DNA from 4 places in the Streptomyces sp. NPDC017993 genome. Region 1 is predicted to be linked to each of the others. Evidence: riboswitches for the same ligand, from Rfam matches in the RefSeq annotation. Region 1 holds a riboswitch; each other region holds the start of a gene.
The links. Region 1 has a riboswitch for thiamine pyrophosphate ahead of ACH4FH_RS33035 (purine-cytosine permease family protein). Riboswitches for the same ligand answer to the same signal wherever they lie in the genome.
Positions count from the first base shown of each region.

Region 2: linked by a shared signal. The riboswitch ahead of thiC (phosphomethylpyrimidine synthase ThiC) and the one ahead of ACH4FH_RS33035 (purine-cytosine permease family protein) in region 1 are both predicted to bind thiamine pyrophosphate.
Region 3: linked by a shared signal. The riboswitch ahead of thiO (glycine oxidase ThiO) and the one ahead of ACH4FH_RS33035 (purine-cytosine permease family protein) in region 1 are both predicted to bind thiamine pyrophosphate.
Region 4: linked by a shared signal. The riboswitch ahead of ACH4FH_RS19915 (thiamine ABC transporter substrate binding subunit) and the one ahead of ACH4FH_RS33035 (purine-cytosine permease family protein) in region 1 are both predicted to bind thiamine pyrophosphate.

Region 1 is NZ_JBIRGO010000024.1:86,045-88,239, forward strand. Features, by position in the region: gene ACH4FH_RS33030 (hypothetical protein) at 1-2, shown strand, start outside; TPP riboswitch at 940-1,034, shown strand; gene ACH4FH_RS33035 (purine-cytosine permease family protein) at 1,025-2,195, shown strand, end outside.
Region 2 is NZ_JBIRGO010000002.1:196,265-198,459, reverse strand. Features, by position in the region: gene ACH4FH_RS03925 (YibE/F family protein) at 1-759, opposite strand, end outside; TPP riboswitch at 829-986, shown strand; gene thiC (phosphomethylpyrimidine synthase ThiC) at 981-2,195, shown strand, end outside.
Region 3 is NZ_JBIRGO010000007.1:46,536-48,730, reverse strand. Features, by position in the region: gene ACH4FH_RS14370 (NAD(P)/FAD-dependent oxidoreductase) at 1-596, opposite strand, end outside; TPP riboswitch at 752-864, shown strand; gene thiO (glycine oxidase ThiO) at 862-2,088, shown strand; gene thiS (sulfur carrier protein ThiS) at 2,085-2,195, shown strand, end outside.
Region 4 is NZ_JBIRGO010000010.1:98,614-100,808, forward strand. Features, by position in the region: gene ACH4FH_RS19910 (ABC transporter permease) at 1-116, opposite strand, end outside; gene ACH4FH_RS19915 (thiamine ABC transporter substrate binding subunit) at 155-1,240, opposite strand; TPP riboswitch at 1,345-1,465, opposite strand; gene rlmN (23S rRNA (adenine(2503)-C(2))-methyltransferase RlmN) at 1,499-2,195, opposite strand, start outside.

The DNA of each region.
Region 1 (2,195 bases):
GACCCCGGCCTGGCCGGGGGCCAGGAGGCTGAGGGGCCGCTGGAGCGCCACAGTTCTCCGAGATTGGCCGCGGCCTGTGTGGCGGTCTCTTCATCGGCCGCGGTGATGTCGATGACCACCAGACCGGGTTCGCGAAGGTGCCTTTCGGCCCGGGTCAGGGCACATCATCGAGCATGCCGGGTGTCAGGTCGCCATGGATACGGAGTGCCCGGGGCCGGTGGCGGTAGCGGCCGAATTCGGAGCGGAGTTGTCGACCTGCAGCTCGACCACGACCTCGGGGAGCGCGGGCAAGTAGAGGATCGGGTCGGCGCCAGGCAGGCCGCCGACGGGCTCCGGGCAGTTCGATCATCGTGTTGCCGGCCGGGTGCAGCAGCAGCGCCGCCGCCCGTCGCAGTTCGGCACCCACACGGAGGTTGACGCCAACGGGGCGGATCCGGCCCGCGCGAGGTCGCCCCAGAATCAAGGCCTGCATGGCGGGGTTCGTTCCGGTCACGCCGATGACGGCTGCGTCGACGGCGTGGGGCTGGCGCCACCTCACGCACCCCGAACCCCGCCCGCCCCCACAGACCGCGAGCTGCGCGTGCTTCGCCGCGACGCCCTCCACGCCACCGAGCGCGCCGACCCAGCTGGTCGCCACCTCCACGTCGCCGGTCGTTGCGGTCAACACGCTTACGCTGTCGCCCCCACTGCTCGTCCCCTTACTCCGGTTAATCCGGCAACGCTCCGCCCCACGGCCCGGTCGGCAAGCGGCATAGGTCGAACCGGTCACTCACGCTCGCTGAACCAGAGGGGGCCGCGCCCGGGAAAGTGGCAGTTACGGTCCGCGCCTGAAGTGGGCGGGGGAGTGGGTGCCGACGCGCGATGTCCGTCCGTCCGGCTCCCTCGCCGTCCCCTCCCCACCTGCATGAGCACACCGGAGGGCGCGTTAAGGTGTTTGGCATACCGGACACGGGGTGCCCCACCAGGGGGCTGAGATCACACCCGTCGAACCTGAACCAGTTCGTACTGGCGGAGGGATGTCTTCATGTCGTGGACGCATGTTTCCAGTGGGCTGACCGCCGACGGCAGGCCGGCCGCCTTCGACGGGCGCATGCCCGCGGCGCCCGGCGATCTGACCGTCGAGGCGCACGGCATCGAGCCGATTCCGGAGAGTAACCGCTACGGCACGGCCGGACGCCTCTTCACCGTGTGGTTCGCCCCCAATCTGACCATGACCGGCGTCTTCACCGGCACGGTCGGCGTCGCGCTCGGCCTGGACTTCGCCACCGCGCTCGCTGCCGTCGTGCTCGGTACGCTCCTCGGCGCGGTACCCACCGCCTACCTGGGGACCTGGGGGAGCCGGACCGGAGCAGGTCAACTACCCCTGGCTGGGCTGGCGTTCGGCCGGGCCGTCGCGCTGCCCGGGGTCCTGCAGTGGCTGTCCTCCATCGCGTGGGACGCGCTGATCGGGCTGTTCGGCGGGGACGCGCTGGCCCGGTTGTGCGGCTGGCCCTTCTGGCTCGGCGTCCTGGTCATGCTGGTCGCCCAAGGTGTCCTCGGAGTCTTCGGCTACGAAGCGATCCACCGCCTGCAGATCGTCATGACGTTCGTGCTCGGCGCGGCGTTCGCGCTGATCGCCTGGCGACTGCTGGACGGCGTGCACCCCGTAGCCCACGGCTCCGTACACGGTGCGGACCGCGTCGGTGCTTTCGCCCTGACCAGCACCATCGCGGTGAGTCTGGCCCTGTCCTGGGCCCCGTACGCCAGTGACTTCAGCCGGTACCTGCCGGCCTCGACCTCGCGTACGCGCATGTTCTGGTACACGCTGCTCGGCCTTGTGGTGTCCTTCGTGGCCGTCCAGACGCTCGGACTGTGGGGCGCCTCCGTGCTGACCGACCAGACGGCCGGCGGGGTGGACGAGCTCCTCGGCGGTGGGGCGCTGGGTGGCTTCGGGCTGCTCGCCGTGGCGCTGGCCGCGCTGTGCAGTAACGCGATGAACGACTACAGCGGTTCGCTGGCCCTGCAGACGGTCGGGGTGCGCATCCCGCGCCCCGCGGCCGCCGCCCTCGCGGCCGCGCTCGGCTTCCCCCTCGTGCTGTGGATGCACGCGGCGGACACCACCGCGCGCTTCCAGAACGTGCTGCTGTTCGTCGGCTACTGGATTCCTGGCTTCGTCGCGATCGTCATCGTCGACTGGCGCGCGCGGGCCCAGGCGC
Region 2 (2,195 bases), on a different contig from region 1:
CAGCAGTGAGGCGAGCGTCCCGAGCACTGCCACCGATGTTCTGGCCGTCAGCCCATGGCACATGTACAGCGCGATCAGCATGATCGCGCTGCCCCCGACCACCGCCACCACCAGCGGATTGGAGCCCTGCAGGATGGCCGGGAGGATGAACAGCGTCAGCACGCCGAAGCTCGCCAGCAGCGCCACCAGCGCGAGCACTCCGCGCAGGCGTCCCACGGCCACCACCGCGAGCGCGAAGATCCCGGCCAGCACCCACATCGGGAAGCTCCGGTCGACGTCGCTGACCGAGTACTGCAGGTCCTTGGGCGCGTTGGGGGAGTACGCGACCACCACGTCCTGCCCGGTCGTGTAGTGCCGCGAGGCGTCCGGCGTCACCACCGTCTGGAAGGTCCGCCCGGCGTTCTCGCCGGTGGTGACCTTGATCGTCACCTGGTCGCAGTCCTTGCCGGTCGTCGATCCTCCGCCCGGTTGCTGCCCCGGCGGTGGCGTGGGCTGCGGCTGCTGCTCGGCGTTGACATCGGCGCAGTTCACCTTGTCCACCTTGAGCACCGTCGCCTGCTCCGTGGGCTGGTCGAAGCCCACACCGGACGGCTTGTGCGCCGGTGCGCCGCCCGGCCAGAGCACGGCCAGACCGACGACCACCGCGGCGGCGAACGGGATCAGAACGGCCGCGATGACCTTCCGCAGATGGCGGGATACGGGCGCGGCAGGCGCGTGGCCGTGCGCGTGGCTATGCGTATGGGGCTCCTGGCTGCTCACCGCCCGATCATCGCAAGAACGCAGGGGCCCCCTGGCCACCACGCCACATCGGCCGCTACCGTGGTGGCACTTTGCAATCGCGGGAGCTCGGAGCACCGGGCTGAGAGGGCGCTGACCTCCGCGGGACGTCCGGCAGACGCCGGGACGCAACCCACGGAAGATCGCTGCGTCGACCGCCGAACCTGTTACCGGGTAATGCCGGCGTAGGGAGTTGGGTCTACATGACTCTGCAGGATGCACGCACGCCCGAAAACGGTGCCGGTGGCCTTTCCGGCGACGGCGCCGAGCCGACGATCGGCTGGCACAAGGGCTATGTCTCCGGTTCGCGGCCCGACCTTCGGGTCCCGGTCCGGAAGGTGCACCTCACCAACGGCAAGGACGTGACGCTCTACGACACGTCAGGGCCGTACACCGACCCCAATATCGAAACCGACGTCCGACGCGGCCTCGCGCCGCTGCGGGAGAACTGGATCATCGCCCGCGGTGACACCGAGGAGTACGCGGGCCGTCCGCTGCGGCCCGAGGACGACGGCCTCAAGCACACCTCGCCGCGCGGCGGCCTCAAGAACCTCGACGCGGTCTTCCCCGGCCGGCCCCGGCAGCCGCGCCGCGGCCGGGACGGCGCGGCGGTCACCCAGCTCGCGTACGCGCAGCGCGGCGAGATCACCGCGGAGATGGAGTACGTCGCCGTCCGCGAGAACGTCACGCCGGAGTTCGTCCGCGACGAGATCGCGGCCGGCCGTGCGGTGCTGCCGGTCAACATCAACCACCCGGAGATCGAGCCGATGATCATCGGCAAGAACTTCCTGGTGAAGGTGAACGCCAACATCGGCAACTCCGCCGTCACCTCCTCGATCGAGGAGGAGGTGGACAAGATGACCTGGGCTACCAAGTGGGGCGCCGACACGGTCATGGACCTGTCCACCGGCCGCAACATCCACACCACCCGCGAGTGGGTGCTGCGCAACTCCCCCGTCCCCATCGGCACCGTTCCCCTCTACCAGGCACTGGAGAAGGTCGACGGCAAGGCCGAGGAGCTGACCTGGGAGATCTACAAGGACACCGTCATCGAGCAGGCCGAACAGGGCGTCGACTACATGACGGTGCATGCCGGTGTGCTGCTCCGTTACGTGCCCCTCACGGCCCGCCGCAAGACCGGCATCGTCTCGCGCGGCGGATCGATCATGGCCGCCTGGTGCCTGGCGCACCACCAGGAGTCCTTCCTCTACACCCACTTCGAGGAACTCTGCGAGATCCTCGCCTCCTACGACGTCACCTACTCCCTCGGTGACGGCCTGCGTCCCGGCTCCATCGCGGACGCCAACGACGAGGCGCAGTTCGCCGAGCTGCGCACCCTCGGCGAGCTGAACACCATCGCCAAGCGGCACGGCGTCCAGACGATGATCGAAGGCCCGGGACACGTCCCGATGCACAAG
Region 3 (2,195 bases), on a different contig from region 1:
GTCATGTGGGCGGCGACCTCGGCGGGCAGCGCACCGGCCAGCGGGCGGTCGGACGCCTCGACGACGGTGACCGCGCAGCCGGACTCGCGTGCCGCGGTCGCGAACTCGGCGCCGATCCAGCCGGCCCCGACGACGACGATGCGCTGCCGGGCGGCCAGCACCGGCCGCAGCCGCTCCGCGTCGTCGAGGGTGCGCAGCAGATGGACGCCGGGCTGCGATTCGCCGCCAGGCAGGTGGATCGGATCGGCGCCGGTGGCGATCACGGCGTAGTCATAGGGGACGGGCCCGTCGGCCGTCTCGACGACGTGGGCGTCCGGCACCAGACCGGTGACCGGCCGGCTGAGCTGCAGATCGATGCCGAGCGCGGGGAAGTCGACGTCGAAGGTGGAGCCGTCGGCCTTGCCGAGCAGCACCGCCTTGGACAGCGGGGGCCGGTCGTAGGGCTGGTGGGGCTCGTCGCCGAGCAGCGTGACGGCGCCGCGCCAACCCTGTTCGCGCAGCGCGACCGCGGTCTGCACACCCGCGATTCCCGCGCCGACGATCACCACGCGCGGCGTGCGGTCAGGGGCCTGGGAAGACTTGCTCTGCTGGCTCACGCGATCACTCTAGGACGGCGGGTCGCGCCGCTCGCAGCAGCGCGCAAGGAGATCTCTGACACAGCGTCACCGGCGGTCACGCCGGAACGCCGGCCCGCCGACGGCCCGGGGCGCTCCCTTACGACGCGTCGCGGACGCGTATTAGGGTGACGGGTACACGCACTCGCGGGAGCCCGGACGCACCGGGCTGAGAGGGAGGCTGGCCGGCCTCCGACCGTACGAACCTGATCCGGGTCATGCCGGCGAAGGGAGGGGCTGGACGCCCATGCATCCACCTGCCACACCATCGGCCGCTGCGACCACGCACCCCGATGTCCTCGTCATCGGGGGCGGCATCATCGGACTCGTCACCGCCTGGCGGGCGGCCGGCCGCGGGCTGCGCGCCGCCGTGGCCGACCCCGCGCCCGGCGGCGGGGCGGCCCGGGTCGCGGCGGGCATGCTCGCCGCCGTCACCGAGCTGCACTACGGCGAGCAGACCCTGCTCGGGCTCAACCTCGCCTCCGCGGAACGCTATCCGCGCTTCGCGGCGGAGCTGGAGGAGTCCAGCGGACAGCAGGTCGGCTACCGCAGGTGCGGCACCCTCGCCGTCGCCCTGGACGCCGACGACCGCGCCCACCTGCGCGAGCTCCACGCCCTGCAGACCCGCTCGGGCCTGGATTCACAGTGGCTGACGGGGCGCGAGTGCCGTCGCCTGGAGCCGATGCTCGCACCCGGCGTACGCGGCGGGCTGCGGGTGGACGGCGATCACCAGGTGGATCCGCGCCGGCTGGCGAGCGCCCTGCTGATCGCCTGCGAACGCGCGGGGGTGACCTTCCACCGCAGCTGGGCGGAGCGCCTGACGGTCCACGGCGACCGGGCGACCGGGGCCGAGCTCGCCGACGGCACACGGCTGTCGGCCGGCCAGGTCGTGCTGGCCGGGGGCAGCTACAGCGGGCGGCTGGCCGGTGTCCCCGAGGACGTGCTGCCGCCGGTGCGCCCGGTCAAGGGCCAGGTGCTGCGGCTGCGTATGCCGGAGCCACCGCGCGGCGGCTCCCCCTTGCTGTCGCGCACCGTACGGGCGGTCGTCCGCGGCGGCCCCCTTTACCTGGTGCCCCGGGAGGACGGGGAGCTGGTCGTCGGCGCCACCAGCGAGGAGCTGGGCTGGGACACCACCGTCACCGCCGGCGGGGTCTACGAGCTGCTGCGGGACGCGCACGAGCTGGTCCCCGGCATCACCGAGCTGCCGCTCGTCGAGACCTGCGCGGGGCTGCGCCCGACCTCGCCGGACAACGCGCCGATGCTGGGCCCGACCGCGCTGCCCGGCCTCCATCTGGCCACCGGCCACTTCCGCAACGGGGTCCTGCTGACCCCGGTCACCGGCGACGCGATGGCCGAGGTACTGGCCACCGGAAGCCTCCCGGAAGAGGCCCGCCCCTTCTCCCCCGCGCGCTTCTCCGCCACCGCCGGCTCGCGGCCGGAAAGCGCCCGCGCCCCACAGGAGCAGCCCGTATGAGCGCCCCGACCGTGTCCGTGTCCGTCAACGGCGAATCCCGCGACGTCCCCGCCGGCCTCACCCTGGACCGGCTCGTCGCGACCCTGTCCAAGGCGCCCGCCGGGGTG
Region 4 (2,195 bases), on a different contig from region 1:
CGGGAGAGCTGCCACTGCCCGCCGTCCTTCAGCCCCCGTCCGACGATCGAGACGACGGGGTAGGCGAAGAACAGCGCGAAGAAGGCGAGCGGCAGGGCCATCAGGCCGAGCCGCACCGCCGTTCCCCGCGCGGTGTTCCCGCGCCGGCCACGGGCTACTTCAGTACGAGCGAGGACCACTGCTTGATCCACTGTTCGCGGTTCTCGGTGATCTTCTCCGGGGCGAGCGTCGCCGGCTTGTCGATCGTCGCGCCGTACTTGGTGAACAGCTCCGGCAGCTCGGCGTCCTTGCGGGCCGGGTTGACGAACATCTGCAGCGGCACGTCCTCCTGGAACTGCTTGCTCAGCAGGAAGTCCAGCAGCGCCTTGCCGCCCTTCTCGTTCTTCGCACCCTTGAGCAGGCCGCCGAATTCGACCTGGCGGAAGCAGGTGCCGGTCGCGACGCCGGTCGGCGCCTGCTCGGGCTGCGGCTTCTTGCCGAGGACCTCGGCCGGCGGGCTGGACGCGTAGGAGACCACCAGCGGCTTGTCGCCCTTGCCCTTGGCGGCGGCCGAGCCCGTGAACCGCTCGTAGTACGCCTGCTCCCAGCCGTCGACGACCTCGACGCCGTTGGCCTTGAGCTTCTTCCAGTAGTCCTGCCAGCCGTCGGCGCCGTACTTCGCGATGGTGCCGAGCTGGAAGGCGAGGCCCGGCGAGGACGTCGCGGCGTTCTCCGTCAGGAGCAGCCCCTTGTACTCGGGCTTGATCAGATCGTCGAAGCTCTTCGGCGGCGCGATCTTGTGCTTCTCGAAGTAGGCGCGGTCGTAGTTGACGCAGATGTCGCCGTAGTCGAGGGGGGTGACGCGGTGCTCGGCCTTGTCGAGCTGGAGCTCGCCCGGGACGCTGTCCAGGCCCTTGGCCTTGTACGGGCTGAAGATGCCCTCGTCCAGGCCACGCGAGAGCAGGGTGTTGTCGATGCCGAAGAACACATCGCCCTGCGGGTTGTCCTTGGACAGGATCGCCTGGTTGACGGCCTTCCCGGCATCGCCGCCCTTGAGCATCTTGACCTTGTAGCCGCTCTCCTTCTCGAACGCGGCGAGCACCGACTTCGACACGTTGAAGGAGTCGTGGCTGACGAGCGTCACGGTCTTGGCGTCCGCGGCGCTCCCGCTGCCGCCGTCCGAGCCGCCGCATCCGGCGAGGACGGTCATACCGACCGCGGCGGCGAGCGCGGTCGCGATGACCTTGCTGGTGGTGCTCACTGATTTCCTCCTGGCTGGCCAGGAAGAGACGCGGCCCCGCCCGGAGCCCACCGCAGAAGACGTCGCAGGACGTACGGCGGACGGACCGGGGCGGGGCGCAACAGCATGAGTGACGACCGAACTTCCTACCCGGAATGACCCGGGCGAGGTTCAAGGGTCTGCGGGCACCGTATGACTACGACGCGACCGCACTCTCAGCGCTGTGGCGCTCCCCTGTCGGAATGTGCATTTGTTCGATCACACGGTACCAGCGAGCGGTCAGCGTTCCGAGGCCGCGAGCTGTCCGCAGGCCCCGTCGATCTCCTGACCACGGGTGTCCCGCACGGTCACCGGGACGCCGTGCGCCTCGATGGCCTGGACGAACGCCCGCTCGTCCTCGGGCCGCGAGGCGGTCCACTTCGAGCCGGGCGTCGGGTTCAGCGGGATCAGGTTGACATGGACGCGCTTGCCCTTGAGCAGCCGTCCCAGCAGGTCACCGCGCCACGCCTGGTCATTGATGTCCCGGATCAGCGCGTACTCGATGGAGATACGACGCCCGGACTTCTCCGCGTACTCCCAGGCCGCGTCCAGCACCTCGCGGACCTTCCAGCGGGTGTTGACGGGCACCAGCTCGTCCCGCAGCTCGTCGTCCGGGGCGTGCAGCGACACCGCGAGCCGGCACTTGAACCCCTCGTCGGCGAACCGCAGCATCGCCGGCACCAGGCCGACGGTGGAAACGGTGATACCCCGCTGGGACAGGCCCAGCCCGTCCGGCTCGGGGTCCGTCAGCCGCCGGACGGCGCCGACCACCCGCTTGTAGTTGGCCAGCGGCTCGCCCATCCCCATGAAGACGATGTTCGACAGCCGCGCCGGCCCGCCCGGCACCTCGCCGTCCCGCAGCGCCCGCATCCCGTCGACGATCTGGTGCACGATCTCGGCGGTCGAGAGGTTGCGGTCCAGCCCCGCCTGGCCGGTG